2 linked regions of the Sinorhizobium fredii genome follow. The protein of the gene in region 1 interacts with the protein of each later gene in a pairwise test. Links are inferred from orthologs where the notes say so. Each region holds a gene or a part of one and is shown in the gene's direction. Other genes may lie near its edges.

What was found.
Region 2: the proteins of NXT3_RS30565 (region 1) and rpe interact in binary tests that used the Escherichia coli proteins (3 or more experiments, as listed by UniProt). The link is inferred for Sinorhizobium fredii from one-to-one orthologs.

Annotation. Positions count from the first base shown.
Region 1 is NZ_CP024310.1:1,487,283-1,492,926, forward strand. What follows is about bases 1,551-4,383. They hold NXT3_RS30565 (PfkB family carbohydrate kinase), read left to right. Parts: upstream 1,551-2,477; coding sequence 2,478-3,290; downstream 3,291-4,383. Other genes in these bases: NXT3_RS30560 (SIS domain-containing protein), read left to right, coding at 1,551-2,404; NXT3_RS30570 (amino acid ABC transporter permease), read right to left, coding at 3,336-4,307; NXT3_RS30575 (NAD(P)/FAD-dependent oxidoreductase), read right to left, coding at 4,325-4,383. Also shown: NXT3_RS30550 (potassium channel family protein), read left to right, coding at 1-441; NXT3_RS30555 (GntR family transcriptional regulator), read right to left, coding at 446-1,177; more of NXT3_RS30560, read left to right, coding at 1,391-1,550; more of NXT3_RS30575, read right to left, coding at 4,384-5,605. UniProt on the Escherichia coli protein: Catalyzes the ATP-dependent phosphorylation of fructoselysine to fructoselysine 6-phosphate. Functions in a fructoselysine degradation pathway that allows E.coli to grow on fructoselysine or psicoselysine.
Region 2 is NZ_CP024307.1:1,929,586-1,932,502, reverse strand. The notes cover bases 1-2,829. They hold rpe (ribulose-phosphate 3-epimerase), read left to right. Parts: upstream 1-990; coding sequence 991-1,668; downstream 1,669-2,829. Other genes in these bases: NXT3_RS09620 (hypothetical protein), read left to right, coding at 2,381-2,829; NXT3_RS09625 (DUF2259 domain-containing protein), read left to right, coding at 1,665-2,384; NXT3_RS09635 (P1 family peptidase), read left to right, coding at 1-917. Outside these bases: more of NXT3_RS09620, read left to right, coding at 2,830-2,917. UniProt on the Escherichia coli protein: Catalyzes the reversible epimerization of D-ribulose 5-phosphate to D-xylulose 5-phosphate.

The DNA of each region.
Region 1 (5,644 bases):
ATGCGGATCTGGGCGATTGGCAGAAGCCCGCTGCTGCGCGAAGGCTTGCGGCGTATCGGCGGCGCGCATCTTCAGGACGTGGTGCGCGCCTGCCTGAACTTTCTCGTCTTCCTGTTCATGATGACGGGCTTCGTCTACACCACCTTCTTCTACGCGCAGGAGGGCGGCGAAGGCTTCGTCGACGCGCTCTACTTCACCGTCGCGACGGTCACCACCACCGGCTTTGGCGACATTACGCTGCCCGGCACATTGGGCAAGCTCACCTCCGTCGTGACGATGATCATCGGCATCTCGCTCTTCGTCCGGCTCGCCCAGGCGGTGGTTCGGCCGCACAAGGTGAACTTCCCTTGCCCGCAATGCGGCCTGCAGCGGCACGACCTCGACGCCGTGCATTGCAAGGCCTGCGGCCACCTGCTCAATATCCCCGACGAGGGTGATTGAGCGCCTATTTGCGCGCGAAGCTGAAGGTGAAATGGCTGCCGCGGTGATAGTCGATGGCGTGGATGACGGGCGCGCCGGCCGTGCTGAAGCAGGTCTCGCGAATGAGCAGCGCCGGCCCGAAGTCCCTGAGGTCGTGCCGTTCGATCACGTCCGCAGGCAGCATCACTGCGGAGACGGTGGCCGATGACATGCGCGGCCGCTGTCGATAGCGGTCGAGCAGATCGAGCAGCGAGCCGGTCCAGTCGATGTCGTAGAGACGGTTCGGGATGATGCCGCGCGGGATGTAATCGACGCAATAGAGGATCGGCTCGTCCTTCTGCAGCCGCAGCCTTTCGAGGCGGATGACGCGCTCGCCCTCACCCAGCTTCAGTTGTTCGGCGGTTAGCGCGTCGGGGATTTCTTCGGCAATCGAAAGCACCTTGTTGATGGTCTGGTAGCCGTAGTGCCGCGTCATGTCGGTGACGCTCTCGAACACCGTGATCGGCCTGTCCACCTGGACGGCCGACATGGCCGAAACGAACCGGCCGCGCCCATGCTCCACATAGATGGCGCCATCCTGTTCGAGCAGTTTCAGGGCCTCGCGCAGGGCCGGCCGCGAGATCTTGAAGCGCTGCGTCAGTTGCGCCTCGGTCGGCAGTTTGTCGCCGGGCTTCAGCCCCTCGTCGCGAATCAAATCGGCGATGCGGTCGCGAAGCTGGATGACCAGTGTGCGCGTATCGCGAAGCGGCTCGTCCAATTCTCTCTCCAAAGCGCCCGTAGACTAAGTCTTTCTTGTCTGACAAATCCGCCGTGGTCAAGGCCAGGCAATTTCAGCCGGAAGACACGAACCCGAGCAGGGACGATCTACTTTTCTCCGTCACGGCGGCCCTTGACACAAGCTCTCATTGTTGTCAGTTGTCTTACAACATCGCCGCTGCGATGATCGTGGGTGCTTTATCGAGAGAGAACCATGTTGAATTTCGACGAACAGAGATTTCTTCGCATCCAGTCCGGCGCCGCCGCCCTCGGGCCGCGCCTCGACGCGGTCATCGGGTCCTGCCTCAACAAGGGCGCCGAGAATATCTTCTTTCTGGGTACCGGCGGCGCAGCCATCTTGATGCAGCCGGCGGTGCAATTGCTGCAGCGAAAATCGCGCTTCCCGGTCTTCAGCGATCTTGCCGCAGAGTTGGTGGTCACCGGCTCGGCCAACCTGACGAAAAAATCGATCGTCGTGATCCCCTCCCTCTCCGGCACGACCAAGGAAAGCGTGGCGCTGCTCGCCAAGGTGAAGGAGATCGGCGCCACGGTGTTGACGCTCGTCGGCCACGAGGAGACGCCGCTCGGCAAAGGCGGCGACCATGCCTTCGTCAATTTCGCCGAGGACGACACGTCCTGCGAATCCTTCTATCTGCAATCGCTCTTCATTGCGCTTTCGATCCTGCGCCACCGCGGCGAGATCGACAATTACGATGAGATCGTCGCGGAACTGCAACAACTCCCGCAGTTGCTCCTCGGGGTGAAGCGCACCTACGAGGACATGGCGGAGGCCTTTGCCAGGATCCTCGCCGGCTCGGACTATCACATCGTCACCGGCGCGGGGAACGTCTGGCCCGAGGCCTTCTATTACGGCATGTGCATCCTCGAAGAGATGCAGTGGATCCGCACCCGTCCGGTGCATGCCTCGGACTTCTTCCATGGCACACTGGAACTCGTCGAAAAGGGCGTCAGCGTCATTCTCTTCAAAGGCGAGGACAGCCTGCGGCCGCTCGCCGACCGCGTCGAGAAATTCGCGCCGGGCTACACCGACAAGCTGACGGTACTCGATACGGCGCAATTCGACCTGCCCGGCATTTCGCCGGAGGTGCGCGGTCTCGTCTCGCCGATCGTCCTTGCCACGGTGCTCGAACGGATCAGCGCCCATCTCGAAGTCCTGCGCAACCATCCGCTGACCACGCGGCGCTACTACAAACGCGTTGCCTATTGAGCGGGCAAGCGGCACGAGGGGTCGCGCCTGCAACAGCACTCGCACGCCCCTTGCGTGAATCTTAGGGACAGTCATGACCTCCTTCCGCCTTGCCGCCATCGGCGACAACTGCATCGATCGGTTTCGTCCGCCGCTGTCCCGGTCCTATGTCGGCGGCAATGCGGTCAATGTTGCCGTGCAGCTCGCGCGGCTCGGTCATCAGTCCTTCTATTTCGGCGCCGTCGGCCGTGATGGCGACGGCGCAAAGGTGCGCCGCCTGCTCGAGGAACATGCGGTAAGGCTGGATCACCTGCAGGAACGCGACGGCAACACCGCCTATACGGATATCGACGTGACGCCGGCCGGCGACCGGATCTTCGTTCACGAGGACTTCGGGGTCTGCGCCGGCTATCGGCCGGATCCGGCCGAGCTGGAAATCCTGAAGACCATGGATCATGTCCATATCGGCTGGCTTGACGATGGCGGCGCGCTGCGCCGCGCGCTCTCGGCGAGAGGTGTCAGCGTCTCGCAGGACGTCTCCGTCAACGCCGCGGCCGCTGACCTCGGAGTCGCGGGGCTGTCGATCGCCTTCGGCTCGGCCGGCGAGAACGACGCCGCGGCCGAGCGCCTCGCCGCCGATTTCCTGGCACGCGGTGCCCGCCTCGCCGTGGTGACGCGCGGTAGTCGCGGCTCGCTTGCGAGCGACGGCAGGGAGCAAGCCACGGCCGGCATCCGTCCCGTCGAGGTCGTCGATACGACGGGCGCCGGCGACAGTTTCATCGCCGGCTTCATCGCGGCCCGGATGGAAGGCCGGTCGCTTGCGGAATGCCTGCAGGCCGGACGCGATCTCGCCTCCCTCACCTGCGCCCATATCGGCGGCTTCCCGCAGGCGCCGCAGCCGCTCTGAGTTTCAAGCCTCGCCTAAACGCGTTTCGAGCGGCGCGCAGTCGCATCAGCGAACATCGAAGCGGCCGAACCGGGCTTCGATGCGGGATTGGAAATATTCCAGGCAGACCGAGAGAAGCCAGTAGATCATCGAGGCGGTGATCAGCATCTCGATATGACGGAACTCCGTCTGTCCCTGGGTGCGGGCAAGATACATCAGCTCCCAGACCCCGACGACCGATACGAGCGAGGAATCCTTCAGCATGGCGATGAATTGGTTGCCGGTCGGCGGGATGATGACGCGCATTGCCTGCGGCAGGATCACCAGCCCCATGGTCTGGGCGGGACTGAGCCCCAGCGCCGTCGCGCCCTCGGTCTGGCCGCGCGGGATGCTCTCGATGCCGGCCCGGAAAATCTCGGTCATATAGGCGCCGTAGCAGAGCGAAAGGGCGAGAATACCGGCAGGCACCGCACTGATGACGTAGCCGACCTGAGGCAGGCCGAGATAGATGATATAGATCTGCATTAACAGCGGCAGGCCGCGAAACAGCGAGGTATAGAAGGTCGCAAGACCGTAGATGACGCCATTCTTCGACAGTTTCGCTATCGCCCCGGCCAGCGCGATGACGGTGGCGACGGCGATCGAGATCACCGATATGTAGAGCGTCGTGACGACGCCCTGCGAGACCAGGAAGCCGATCTTCTTGGCGATGAAGGCGAAGGACAGGTCGAAAGAATAGAAGAACAGCATCAGCAGCGCGAAGAGCTCAAGCCAGACCCCAACCACCTGCCAGTGGCGCGGCAGCTGGCGCAGCGCCTTCCAGTTCACTGCCGCCGTGAGGGCAATCATCGATGCGCTGAGGAATTGCCCGAGCGCGGGATGGGCGGCGAGCCAGTCGGAAGCGGCCGGCAGCAGATGCCCGATCCAGGTCGGACTGATGCCGAGGCCGTAGATGCCGAGCGTGACGAGCGCCAGCATCAGCAGAAGGCCGGTGCGCCGCGCCGCGTCCGGGTAAGTCAGTACCAAGCGACCAATCATCGAAACCTCTCCGGCGTTCAGGCAGCGCGCTCGCGCCACCAGTCCTGGGCCTGCAATTTCCAGTAGGTGAGCTGCGCCACGGCAAGGCCGGCATAGCCGCCGGCCCAGACGAGCCCGAAGGACTTGAAGAGCTTGTAACGGTCGGACTGGCCGAGGATCGCCTCCGCAACGAGCTTCCCGCCGATCGCCGTCGTGTTGAGTCCGTGGCCGCCGAAGGCGGTGCAGTGCCATACGCCCGGCTGCATCTCGCCGATCTGTGGCATCAGATGGCGGGCATAGGACATGAGGCCGGACCAGGCGAGCTCGGTCTTCAGTTCTTTCAGTTGCGGATAGGTTCCGACCATCTCGCATCGCAACTCCCGGGCGAGAGCCGCCGGCGAAGCCGCCCTTGTGGTGATCCGTCCGCCCCACAACAGCCGCTTGCCGCCGTCGACCAGCCGGTAATAGTCGCCGGCCCGGCGGTTGTCGCCGACCGCGTCGTCGGTGGCGATCGCCGTGCGGATGAGCTCCGGCGCTTCCTCGCTCAGCATCACATAGGTGGCGATCGGCAGGAAGGCGCGTTTCAGCGGGCCATGCAGCCGGCCGCTATAGCCTCCGGTGGTGAAGACGACCTGACGGGCCTTGACCTTGCCGCGAATCGTCTGGACGGTTTTCTCGGCCGCGCCGAGAGCCGTCGCTATTGCGGCCGACCGCTCGTAGATCCGCCCGCCGAGACGCTCGACCTCGTCCGCGATGCCGCGGAGATAGTTCAACGGGTGCATGTGAAAGGCGCGGCCGTCCCTGAGGCCGTGGAAGTAGCGCTTCGACTTCAGGACCGAACGCACCTGGTCGGTGTCGAGATAGTCGAGCGCGTAGCCATAGGCGCGCTTCATCTCGTCCGCATGCGCTTTCAGGCTCATGCCATCGTCATAGCGCAGCACGCTGACGAGGCCAGGCTGCGGACGGGCGCCGTCGATCTTCAGCTGCTCGATCGTCTCGCGGACGAAATCGACCCCCTCGATCGACAGGTGATGCAGCTGCCGAGCCGCCTCGGCTCCTACGCGCCTGGCGATCTCCGCACTGCCGGTGGCAAAGCCCGGGCTGACGAAGCCGCCGTTGCGGCCCGAGGCGCCGAAGCCTATGCATTCGGCCTCCAGCACGATTACCGATTGGCCGGCGAGGGCAAGCTGCAGCGCTGTTGTCAGACCAGCAAGGCCGCCGCCGATGATGACGGTGTCGCATTCGACCGCTTCGGACAGAACTGGTCTGACCTTCGTATCGGCCATTGTCTTTCGGTAATAGGTATCGGGATAGGACATGGTCACCCGCGGATCGCTCACATGGACAGGGCTGCGGGC
Region 2 (2,917 bases), on another replicon or contig:
CCGTACTTTGCGACCCGCCGGCCACCGCCGCGGTTCAGGTCCTGGGCGGCGCACCGGGAACGCGTGAGACCGATCTCCTCGCCCCGCACAATACGGTCCAGGCGGTCGACGCAATCGTACTTTCCGGCGGCTCAGCCTTCGGGCTGGACGCGGCCTCGGGCGCTCAGGCTGCATTGCGGCAAATGGGACGCGGCTTTCCCGTCGGCCCGCACCGGATCCCGATCGTTCCGGCGGCAATCCTCTTCGACCTGATGAATGGCGGAGATAAGGATTGGGGGCAATTCTCACCCTATCGCGACCTCGGCTATGACGCGGCACGCGCCGCGGCCGAGACCTTCGCGACCGGCAGTGCCGGCGCCGGAACGGGAGCACTCACGGCCACTTTCAAGGGCGGCCTCGGCTCCGCCTCGACCGTCCTCGCAAATGGCATCACCGTCGGTGCCCTTGTCGCCGTCAACGCGCTCGGCTCGGCAACCATCGGCGACACCCGCCATTTCTGGGCTGCCCCATTTGAACTGGATGGCGAATTCGGTGGGCTCGGTATGCCGTCTCCCTGGCCGCAGGATGCGGCGCAGCCGCGGCTCAAGTTCCGGGAGCGAGAGGCAGTAGCCGCCAACACAACGATTGCCGTCATCGCCACGGATGCGGTCCTCTCGAAGGCCGAGGCGAAACGCCTGGCGATTGCCGCCCATGACGGCTTCTCCCGAGCGCTGTGGCCGTCCCATACACCGCTTGACGGCGACCTCGTTTTCGCGCTCTCGACGGGCGCCACCGGCAAGACGCTGCTTCTGGAGGATTTCATCGACCTCGGCGCCGCCGCGGCGGCGACAATGGCCCGGGCGATCGCGCGGGGCGTCCACGATGCCATACCGGCCGCGAGCGATATCAAACCGGCCTGGTCGGCATTGGCCCTATGACGAAGGCCTGCCTTCGCATGTTGTTCGGCCGGTCGCGGAATGCTATGGGCGCGGGAAAGACCGGAGGCTGTTCATGACCCACCCCATTCGCATTGCCCCATCGATCCTGGCGGCCAACTTCTCCAAACTGGGCCAGGAGGTCCGCGACGTCGTCGATGCCGGCGCCGATTGGATCCACCTCGACGTCATGGACGGGCATTTCGTGCCGAACATCACCTTCGGACCCGACGTCATCAAGTCGCTGCGCCCCTACACGGACGCGACCTTCGATTGCCATCTGATGATCGCGCCGGCCGATCCATTTCTCGAAGCGTTTGCCAAGGCCGGATGCGATATCCTGACTGTCCATGCCGAGGCAGGCCCGCATCTGCATCGTTCCCTGCAGATGGTGAAGGCACTCGGCAAGAAGGCCGGGGTCTCGCTCAACCCCGCGACTCCCGAAAGCGCCCTCGAATACGTCCTCGATACTGTCGATCTCATCCTGGTGATGACGGTCAATCCGGGCTTCGGCGGTCAGAAGTTCATCGCCGCGATGGAAGAGAAGATCCGCCGCATCAAGAAAATGGTCGGCAATCGGCCGATCGAAATCGAGGTGGATGGCGGCATCACGCCCGAGACCGCCGGCATCGTCACAGGGGCCGGCGCCAACGTGCTGGTCGCCGGCTCGGCGATCTTCAAGGGCGACTCCGTCGACGCCTACCGCGCCGCCATCGAGGCGATCCGCACGCCGGCCGAGAAGGGTCGGCGATGAGCTTGCGGGCAGCGATCGCGGCTGCAGTTCTGATTGCTGAGGTGATTGCCGCTCCGCCCGCGATCGCCGGCGACTATGCCAGCCTTCAGCCAATCGGCTTCTCTTCGGACGGCAAGGTCTTCGGCTTCGAGGAATATGGCATACAGGACGGCTCCGGCTTTCCCTATTCGTCTATCTCGTTCCTGCCCGGCGCGCCCGTACGCGCCCGTGTGGAGGAGGATAACGGAGCCCTTCCCCGCGCTCGCCGAGACGCGCACCGGCGCGCGGCGCCGCTGATCGACGCCTACCGCCTTCTCGACACGCCCGGACTACTCGCCGCCTACAATCCAGTGACGGAGCCGGACACGGCGGACCACAGGCTACGCTACGATGCATTCCCAGCCGATCCGCCGTTCCGCAAGACCTACGAGTTGCAGCTTGAAGAAAAGAGCTTGGCAGCCGAGGGCATCTGCAAGGACCTCCTGAAAGACGTCAAAGGCTTCCGCCTCGTCATGACGGAGAAAGCCGGAAAGCCCGTATCCGAGGTGCTGCAGGATGATAGCCGCATTCCGGAAAGCCGCCGCTGCCCGACCGGCTACCGGATCGGCGGGGTGGTGACTCACGTCGATGACGACGGCGTGCAGGCGCATGTCGTCATGGTCCTCGTCAAATCCCTTGGCTTCGAAGGCACGACCGATGGGCGCTGGATCGCGGTGCCGTTCTGGCCCGGGCGATGAACGAGCAGCCGGCCGCCGGGGGGAATGTCGCCGGTCCTGGCAGCCGCTCGAAACGTGGGCGCATCCGTCGTGCCATCCCGCCCTGGCGAGAAACCTTCCTCGGTGCTCCCGCCTGGGCTCTGGCGATGGCATTTTCCGCCTGGTACGCGCTTTGGCTGCGCGAGCATGACGCGACGTTCCACCTCGAAAGCATTCTGCTGCTCTACGCTTTCGGCGGCCTCATCGCCTGGCCGCTTTCGCTTTTCGGTGGCCGCTGCATGGCAGAGGGCCGCGGCATCGAAACGCGCTTTGCTGCCTATCTCCTGAGCCTGATCGCCGGAACCGTCGGACTGACGGGGCTGCTCTTCGCCCTGGATTACCGGCTCTTCTATGCGCAGTGGCATGCGACGACTGGATCCCGCATCTGGTTCTATCAGGCGCTGTTCACGTCGGCCTCAGCGTTCTACCAATTTCTGGTGCTGGGGATCAGGCTATACCTGCCCTTCGGGGCGCTCGCCCTCCTGCTGGCGAGCCTCGGACTTGCTCGGCGGCAA